4 regions of the Allobosea sp. GW821-FHT03A12 genome follow, and region 1 is predicted to be linked to each of the others. Evidence: predicted binding sites of a transcription regulator. Region 1 holds the regulator's gene; each other region holds the start of a gene.

The links. Region 1 encodes PhoB, which activates phosphate uptake and scavenging genes when phosphate is short. Its sites were predicted from a motif close to TGTCATNNANCTGTCAT; they were not measured.
Region 2: a site for PhoB is predicted at 990-1,006, ahead of phnC (phosphonate ABC transporter ATP-binding protein). Genes of this name have one in related genera too.
Region 3: a site for PhoB is predicted at 895-911, ahead of AC3WLC_RS15100 (glycerophosphodiester phosphodiesterase). Genes of this name have one in related genera too.
Region 4: a site for PhoB is predicted at 1,220-1,236, ahead of AC3WLC_RS14500 (RNA degradosome polyphosphate kinase). Genes of this name have one in related genera too.

What each region holds. Positions count from the first base shown of each region.
Region 1 covers NZ_JBYSVZ010000006.1:426,867-429,063, reverse strand. Annotated here, with positions in the region: gene phoU (phosphate signaling complex protein PhoU) at 1-591, shown strand, start outside; gene phoB (phosphate regulon transcriptional regulator PhoB) at 732-1,430, shown strand; gene AC3WLC_RS24420 (YnfA family protein) at 1,440-1,760, opposite strand; gene AC3WLC_RS24415 (GcrA family cell cycle regulator) at 1,838-2,197, opposite strand, start outside.
Region 2 covers NZ_JBYSVZ010000003.1:145,939-148,135, forward strand. Annotated here, with positions in the region: gene phnD (phosphonate ABC transporter substrate-binding protein) at 1-50, opposite strand, end outside; gene phnC (phosphonate ABC transporter ATP-binding protein) at 127-945, opposite strand; gene AC3WLC_RS08535 (TetR/AcrR family transcriptional regulator) at 1,093-1,707, opposite strand; gene AC3WLC_RS08540 (efflux RND transporter periplasmic adaptor subunit) at 1,844-2,197, shown strand, end outside.
Region 3 covers NZ_JBYSVZ010000004.1:169,425-171,621, reverse strand. Annotated here, with positions in the region: gene AC3WLC_RS15110 (RsmB/NOP family class I SAM-dependent RNA methyltransferase) at 1-487, opposite strand, end outside; gene AC3WLC_RS15105 (hypothetical protein) at 644-781, shown strand; gene AC3WLC_RS15100 (glycerophosphodiester phosphodiesterase) at 963-2,126, shown strand.
Region 4 covers NZ_JBYSVZ010000004.1:84,421-86,617, reverse strand. Annotated here, with positions in the region: gene AC3WLC_RS14500 (RNA degradosome polyphosphate kinase) at 1-1,106, opposite strand, end outside; gene AC3WLC_RS14495 (acyl-CoA desaturase) at 1,353-2,197, shown strand, end outside.

The DNA.
Region 1 (2,197 bases):
CTCGCCCAGAAGATCATCAGCGCCGACCAGCGCCTCGACAATCTCCAGCGCGAGGTCGAGGAGAAGGCGGTGCTGACCATCGCCCGCCGCCAGCCGCTGGCCAACGACCTGCGCGAGCTGATCTCGGCGATCCGCATCGCCGCCGACATCGAGCGCGTCGGCGACCTCGCCAAGAACATCGCCAAGCGCGCCGTCGCGATCTCCGGCCAGTTCTCGCCGCCGCATCGCGCCGTGGTCGGGCTGGAGCATATGAGCCGCCTGGTCCAGGCCCAACTCAAGGACGTGCTCGACGCCTATGCCGCCAGCAACGAGCAGAAGGCGATGGAGGTCTGGCGCCGCGACGACGAGATCGACGCGCTCTACACCTCGCTGTTCCGCGAGCTCCTGACCTATATGATGGAGGATCCGCGCAACATCACCTTCTGCACGCATCTCCTGTTCTGCGCGAAGAACGTCGAGCGCATCGGCGACCATACCACCAACATCGCCGAGACCATCCACTACCTCGTCACCGGCCAGTCCATCGACGAGACCCGGCCGAAGCTCGACACCACCAACATCCTCGTCGACCTGCCGGCGGCCAATGGCTGAACCGGCGGGCGGCGCGCTTTCCGTTCAGCCGGAATCGGCTGAACGATCAGAATTCGCGCAGTTGAAAAGTTGGAGCATGTTCTGATCGCAAAAGTGGTTTCCACTTTTGCGGAACAGGCTCCGAGCGAAAGCGAGACGTAATGCCTGCACGCATCCTGATCGTCGAGGACGAGGAGCCGCTCACCCTGCTGCTGCGCTACAATCTCGAGGCCGAGGGCTTTGAGGTCGACAGCGTGGCGCGTGGCGACGACGCCGAACTGCATCTGCGCGACCATACGCCCGATCTCGTCCTGCTCGACTGGATGCTGCCGGGCCTCTCCGGCATCGAGCTCTGCCGGCGTCTGCGCACCCGCCGCGACACCGAGCGCGTGCCGATCATCATGCTGACTGCCCGCGGCGAGGAGACCGAGCGCGTGCGCGGCCTCGCCACCGGCGCCGACGACTATGTCGTCAAGCCGTTCTCGCTGCCCGAGCTGATCGCCCGCATCCAGGCCCTGCTGCGTCGCGCCAAGCCCGGCCATGTCGCCGGCCTGCTCGCCGCCGGCGATCTCGAGCTCGACCGTACGACGCGGCGCGTCCGCCGTGCCGGCGCCGAACTGCATCTCGGCCCGACCGAGTTCCGTCTGCTCGAATTCCTGATGCAGGCGCCGGGCCGGGTCTATTCGCGGGCGCAGTTGCTCGATGCCGTCTGGGGCCGCGACGTCTATATCGACGAGCGCACCGTCGACGTCCATGTCGGGCGTCTGCGCAAGGCGATCACGCCCGCCAACGCCAAGGACCCGCTGCGCACCGTGCGCGGCGCCGGCTACGCCTTCGATGAGACGTTTGCGCGCGGCTGAGCGCTTCGATCAGCGCGGCGCGGCGATGATCACCGCCGCGCCGGCGAGGCAGAGAACGGCTCCCGCGAGATCATAGCGATCCGGCGCGACCTTCTCGACCAGCGCCATCCAGGCCAGCGACGCCATGATGTAGATGCCGCCATAGGCGGCGAAGGCGCGCCCGGCGGCGGGGCTGTCGACCAGGGTCAGCAGCCAGGCGAAGACCGCGAGAAAGACGAGTCCCGGCAGCAGCCACCAGACCGGCTTGTCGAGCTTCAGCCAGGCCCAGAAGGCGAAGCAGCCGGCGATTTCCGCCAGCGCCGCGGCGGCATAGATCGCCAGGGTCGTCATGGGCGCTCCCACTCATTCCAGCCATGAAAAAGCCGGCCACGAGGGCCGGCTTTTCAGCGTCCAAACATGCCGCCCACTCAGGCGCGAATGGCCTTGCGGTCGCGGCGGCGGTCGGCTGCCGGCTGGTAGGCGATGCGGGCGTGATAGGCGCAATAGGGCAGGCCGGTGGCGCTGCGGCCGCCGCAGAAGCGGAACTCCGGCGTGGTCGGGTCGCCCATTGGCCAGCGGCACATATATTCGCGCAGGTCCATGATCGTGACCCGCTCGGAGAACGGCACGACCACGTCCTCGGCCGGCGCCGGAGCGCGTTCGACCTGGGCTTCGGCTTCGATCTGTGGCGCGAACTGCGGGGCGAGCGCGGTGTTGCCGCGGGTCAGGCCTGCGTTGCCACTGCTCTGGTGGCCGGCCGGATGGCTCGGCGGACGGGCGGCCGGCTT
Region 2 (2,197 bases), on a different contig from region 1:
GCGGCGAGGCCGGCTGCGGCGAGCGTGAGGGTATGACGACGGGTCAGCATGGTGGTGCTCCTTTGGAAAAATCGGTGGTGAAAGGTCAGGCGTAAGGGCAGGCCCGCGGGCACGCCGCCGGCTGTCTCAGGCGGCGTTCTGCTTGGCGCGCTTGGCTTCCTGGCTGGCGATGGCTTCGAGCGCGTCGAGCGCCTCGGCACCGGCGTCCTTGGCCTCGATGCCGTAGAGCTCGGCGGCGAGCTCGCTGGTCAGCGCATGCGGCGGGCCGTCGAACACGACCTTGCCGCCGGCCATGCCGATCAGCCGGTCGCAATACTTCGCGGCGATGTCGAGGTGGTGGAGATTGCAGATCACCGTGATGCCGTCCTCGCGATTGATGCGAAACAGCGCGTCCATGACGACCTGGGTGTTGCGCGGGTCGAGCGAGGCAATCGGCTCGTCGGCCAGGATGATCTTGGGTTCCTGCACCAGCGCGCGGGCGATGGCGACGCGCTGCTGCTGGCCGCCGGAGAGGGTTTCGGCGCGCTGGGCGAGCAGATGGCCCATGTCGAGGCGCTCGAGTGCGGCGATGGCGCGGACCTTGTCGTCCTGCGAGAAGCTCTTGACTAGCGTCAGCGCCGCCGAACGATGGTTGAGGCGGCCGAGCAGCACATTGGTCAGCACGTCGAGGCGGCCGACCAGATTGAACTGCTGGAAGATCATCGCGGTGTCGCGCCGCCAGGCCCGGAGCGCCGCGCCGCGCAGGGCGGTGACATCACGTTCCTCGCTGAGGATGCGGCCTTCGCTGGCGTCGGCAAGGCGGTTGAGCATGCGCAGCAGCGTCGACTTGCCGGCGCCCGAGCGGCCGATCACGCCGACCATCTCGCCGCGCGGAATCGACAGGGTGACGTTGTCGACGGCGGCCTTGCCGCCGAAACGCTTGGTCAGACCCTCGATCCGCAGCATCAACACTCTCCCGCGATTGCGGGATGATGCGGTATCGGCGGCAGATGACAGCGCCGTGACAGGAGGCGCATTCCGGGACGATCGCGGTGGAAGGCCGGTCATCGATCGTCAACCATACCACCCGCGCTCGCGGGCGAGGCCGGAACGTCAGTCCGCCCGCAGCAGCAGGTCGACGCAAGCCGCGACATACGTCCTGCGCTCGGCCTCGGCAACGGGATCGATGCCAAGCAGGCCGCGGACCTGATGGAAGCCGCGCAGCATGCCGATGAACTGCTCGGCGAGCCTGTCGGCTTCCGCGCGGGCGAGCGGCCGCGACAGGCCATCACCCGATCGTGAACGTTGCGCGAGCAGAGTGGAGAGTTCCGTGATCATCCGCCCGGCGCCGGCCTCGTAGGCAGCCTGTCCCAATTCGGGAAAGCGGCTGGCGGCCCCAACGATCAGGCGATGCAGATCGAGCGAGGCGGGATGCAGCATCATCGCCAGGGCGTCCTCGCCCAGGCGCAGCAGGATGGCGCGCAGATCGCCGGTCTCGCTCGCCGGCCGGCGCAGCGGAATCGTCAGCTTTTCAGTGAGTTCGGAGCAGATCACCAGGAACAGCGCCTGCTTGTCGGCGAAGTGGCTGTAGATCGTCTGCTTGGAGACGCCGGCGCGCTGGGCGATCTGGTCGAGGCTGGCGCGATCGAAGCCCTCGGCCAGGAACGTCTCCGACGCGGCCCGGGTGATCGCGTCGTGTTTATCCGGCCGTGATTTTTCTGCCGGCATCGGTCTTGCTTCTGCAGCGGTGGCGCTACCGCGTCCGTGCATTGATCATTCCGTCACGCTTCCGCCCTTAAAGGGTGCTTATCAAACTAGACCGTCCAGTCTAGAATATGTCCGTACTACCGGAGCGTCCAGCCTGATGAAGCGTTTTCTCCTCCTTATCCTTGTCGCCGGGCTGGCGGGCGGCGGGTATTATGGCTACCGCAACCACTTCAAGGGCAGCGGCCAGCAAGCGCAGGCGCAAGCGACGGGACCCGGGCAGGGTGCTGGCGTGCCGGTCGAGGTCGGCACGATCGAGCTCGCCTCGGTCAACGAGGAGGTCGAGGCGCTCGGCACGCTCGCCGCGGACGAATCCGTGGTGATCGCTCCCGAGATCGCCGGCCGAGTCGTCGCGCTCGGCTTCAAGGAGGGCGAGAAGGTCGCCAAGGACCAGAAGTTGGTCATGCTCGACACCGCCATGCTCGACGCCGAGCTGAAGCAGGCCCAAGCCGAT
Region 3 (2,197 bases), on a different contig from region 1:
TCAGCCGGTTGGTGCGGATATCGGCCGGCGCCCGGCCCGCCAGGGCCTGCCCTTCCGCGATCGCATCGTCGCCAAAGCCGGCCATGAAGGAGGGCCAGAGCCAGTCCGGCACATCGGCGCGCGCCCAGCCCGGCGCGGCATTGAGGTCGAAGGCCGCAAGCCCCGCGACCTCGAACTCGGTCAGCGGCGCGGGGGCGTGGTTCTGGCCGTTGAAGAGCTCGGCGATCTCCTCGACGCCAAGGCCACGCTGGCTGACCAGCATGCCGAGGACGAGCGCCCGCGGCGTCTCCTCGCCGAGCGCATGGGCGGAGGAGGCACGGCGGCGCAGCGCGTCATAGACCAGCGAAGCGACGGCGGCACGGTCCTTCGAGCCGGCAAAGCGGCGCGACAGCCCCCAATCCTTCAGCGCATCGGCCGCCGGGCGCCGACGCTCGATCAGGTCCGCCAGGACCTCGATGGCGGCGCTGATGCGGGCGGCAGGGGTCATGTGCGGCGGTTCCTGTCACTGCTGTGCATTACGGCTCTCAGGTCCACCGCGATCTGGAACGATTCCGAAGCGCGACGGGACCCTTGACGCCCTCGTCCCACAGGGCGCAAGACGATACAACTCCTTCCGCAACGCCAACCGCCTGGGATCCCTGCAATGACCGCCCTCTCCCGCCTTGCCCTCGCCGGCCTGTTCTGCCTGTCGCTCGCCGCCTGCGCCACCCAGCCGGTCGACACCACGCCGCCGCCGGCCAAGCGCCTGGACGCCAAGACCACGCTCGAAGGCCGCCGCTGAGCGTCCGGGGGCGCCTGCGGCCGCATGACGAGCAAGCGCCTCGACAAGCCCCGATGCTCTCCTTCGCGACGCCCATGACGCCATGGTCGAGGCGCCGCGCAGGGACAAGAAACCTTCACCAGCCTGTCATATCCGCCGAGCAGTTTCGCCGCCTTTCCGCAAGAAGTGAGGATCGGACGAGATGAAGCCCCTGTTGCAGCCGGCGACCATGCTGGCGACCTTTGCCCTTGCACTGGCCGCGCCGGCCCTGGCACAGAGCCCGGCCCCGACGCTCGACGGCAAGCCCGCTTTGATCGTTGGCCATCGCGGCGCCAGCGGCTATCTGCCCGAGCACACGCTCGAAGGCTACAAGCTCGCGATCGAGCAAGGAGCCGACTTCATCGAGCCCGACCTCGTCTCGACCAAGGACGGCCATCTGGTGGTCCGTCACGAGCCGATGATGTCGGGCACCACCGACGTCTCGACCCGGCCGGAATTCGCCGCGCGCAAGACGAGCCGCAAGGTCGACGGTGTCGACACCAACGACTGGTTCGCCTCCGACTTCACCCTGGCCGAGCTCAAGACGCTGCGCGCCAAGCAGGCGTTCCCGGAGCGCGACCAGTCGCATAACGGCAAATACGAAATCCCGACGCTGCAGCAGGTCATCGACCTCGCCAAGGCGGAGAGCACCCGCACCGGCCGCACCATCGGCATCTATCCGGAGATCAAGCACTCGACCTATCACTCGGCCATGGGCCTGGCGATCGAGGACAAGCTGCTCGACCAGTTGAAGGCCGCCGGCTGGAGCGAGAAGACCTCGCCGGTGATCATCCAGAGCTTCGAGACCGCCAACCTCAAATATCTGCGCGGCAAGACGCAGCTGCGCCTGATCCAGCTCGTCGATGCCGACGATGTCGACAAGGATGGCGGCATCGTCCTCGCCGCGCCGTTCGACAAGCCCTACGACTTCGTCGTCACCGGCGACAAGCGCAGCTTCAAGGACCTCGTCAGCGCCGAGGGGCTGAAGGAGGTCAAGACCTATGCCGACGGCATCGGCCCCTGGAAGCCCTATCTGATGCCGGCCAAGCAGATGGTCGGCGACGACGGCAAACCGCGCGATCTCAACGGCGACGGCGCGATCGACGAGCGCGACCGCGTGCTGCTGCCGCCGACCGATGTGGTGAAGAACGCCCATGCGGTCGGGCTCTTCGTCCATACCTGGACCTTCCGCAGCGAGCCCAAGCGCCTCGCCTCCGACTTCAAGGGCGACCCGGCGGCCGAGTACAAGGCCTATCTGGCGCTGGGCATCGACGGGCTGTTCTCGGACTTCCCCGACCAGGCCGTGAAGGCGCGCAACGCCAAGTAACCGCCGGCAAACAAAACAAGACCGCCGCACCGACTGGGTGCGGCGGTCTCGTTTACGCTACGCAACTCAAC
Region 4 (2,197 bases), on a different contig from region 1:
TGGACGATCAGGTCCTTCTGGCGGATCGCGGCGAAGCAGTCGCCGCCATGCTCGCGGATACGCTCGGGAAAGCGGGCGTTGTAGGGCTTGAACTTCAAGTCCGGCCGGTCGGCGCCGACGAGCTGGGAGAGCTCGTTCAGGGCGATCATGCCGTCGACCACCACGACCTCGTCGGGATCGACCCTGAGCTCGCGGATGATCATGTCGCGCAGATGCGTCGGCATGTCGGCATGGAGCTCCAGCCGGATGACGACACCGCGGCGGCGCTGCTTCAGCATGGTCTCGAAGACGCGGACCAGGTCCTCCGCCTCCTCCTCGATGTCGAGATCGGAGTCGCGGATGATGCGGAAGGAGCCGGTGCCCTTGACCTCGTAGCCGGGGAAGAGCTTGCCGATGAAGAGCGCGACCAGATCCTCCAGCATGATGAAGCGCTGGACGCCCTCGCGGGCGAGATCGGGCAGCTCGATGAAGCGGTCCATCTTCACCGGCACGCGGATCAGCGCGTCGAGCGCGCGCCCGTCGCTGACGCGCTCCAGCGCCAGCGCGATGGTGAAGCCGAGATTGGGAATGAACGGGAAGGGATGGGCCGGGTCGATCGCCAGCGGCGTCAGCACCGGGAAGACGTAGTGCAGGAAGCGGTCTTCCAGCCAGATGCGGTCCTGCGCGCCGATATCGGCCGGGCGCAGCAGCACGATCCGGTTCGCTTCCAGGTCCTGCTTGAGCTCGGTCCAGCGGATCTGCTGGTCGCGGGTCAGGGCTGCGACGCCCTCGCCCAAGGCCGAGAGCTGCTCGGCCGGGCTCAGGCCGTCCTGGCTCGGCGTCACCACGCCGGCCTTGAGCTGCTCGCGCAGGCCGGAGACGCGCACCATGAAGAACTCGTCGAGATTGTTCGCCGAGATCGAGAGGAAGCGCAGCTGCTCCAGCAGCGGATGATTGCGGTTGGACGCCTCCTCCATCACGCGCCGGTTGAACTGCAGCCAGGACAGCTCCCGGTTCATGAAGCGCTTCGGCGACTGCCGCAGCTCCTCGTCGAAGTGGAGAACCGTCTCTGTCGCCACCGAGGCCACAGCCTTCGGAACCGGCGCTTCCGCCACATCTTGGGTCATGCGCTTTGCTCTCGCTGTCGACGCCGCTCGTGCCACTGCCGGTCCTGTAGCTGTGCTGTGTGTCGGTTTGCTTGCAGCCGCAGCGGCCACATCCGCCTTGAAGCCATCGTAGCGTGACGCTTCGATGACAGGCGAGGCCAAACGTCACATTTCACCAACGCACACGGCGCTTGCGCCAGCCCCGCCCCTGCTGTTTGGTCGGCATGCGAATCCCGCATGACTTCAGACGCACTCTAGAGAACGACCTTGTCAGAGCAGCAGCACGCCGACGACCACGGCGACATCGTCTACCCCTCAGCCATTCCCTTCGTGCTGGCGCATCTGGCCTGCTTCGGAGCGCTCTGGAGCGGCATCAGCGCGACGTCGCTCTGGCTCGCCTTCGGCCTGTACTGGCTGCGCATGTTCGCGGTGACCGGCGGCTACCATCGCTACTTCTCGCACCGGACCTACAAGACCAGCCGGGTCGGCCAGTTCATGCTCGCCCTCCTCGCCCAGTCGACGGCGCAGAAGAGCGTGATCTGGTGGGCCTCGAAGCACCGGCATCACCACCGCTTCTCCGACACGGAGCACGACGTGCACTCGCCGGTGCTGACCTCGTTCTTCTACTCCCATGTCGGCTGGATCTTCAGCAACGGCCACGATCGCTGCGACACCTCGACCGTCACCGACCTGACGCGCTTCCCGGAGCTCACCTTCCTGCATCGCTTCGAATTGCTGCCGGCAGCCGCGCTCGCCCTGATCTGCTTTGCCATCGACGGCTGGAGCGGCCTGTTCGTCGGCTTCTTCTGGTCGACGGTCGCGGTCTACCACGGCACCTTCTGCATCAACTCGCTGGCTCATGTTCACGGCGACAAGGACTATGTCACCGGCGACGAGAGCCGGAACAACTGGTGGCTGGCGATCATCACCATGGGTGAAGGCTGGCACAACAACCACCACGCCTATCAGTACAGCGTCCGCCAGGGTTTTCGCTGGTGGCAATGGGACCCGACCTATTACCTCATCCTCGGCCTGTCGAAGCTGCGCCTGGTCTGGGACCTGAAGGCGCCGCCGCAGGCTGTGGTCGAGCGCTCGCAGGCGCTGCCGCCGCG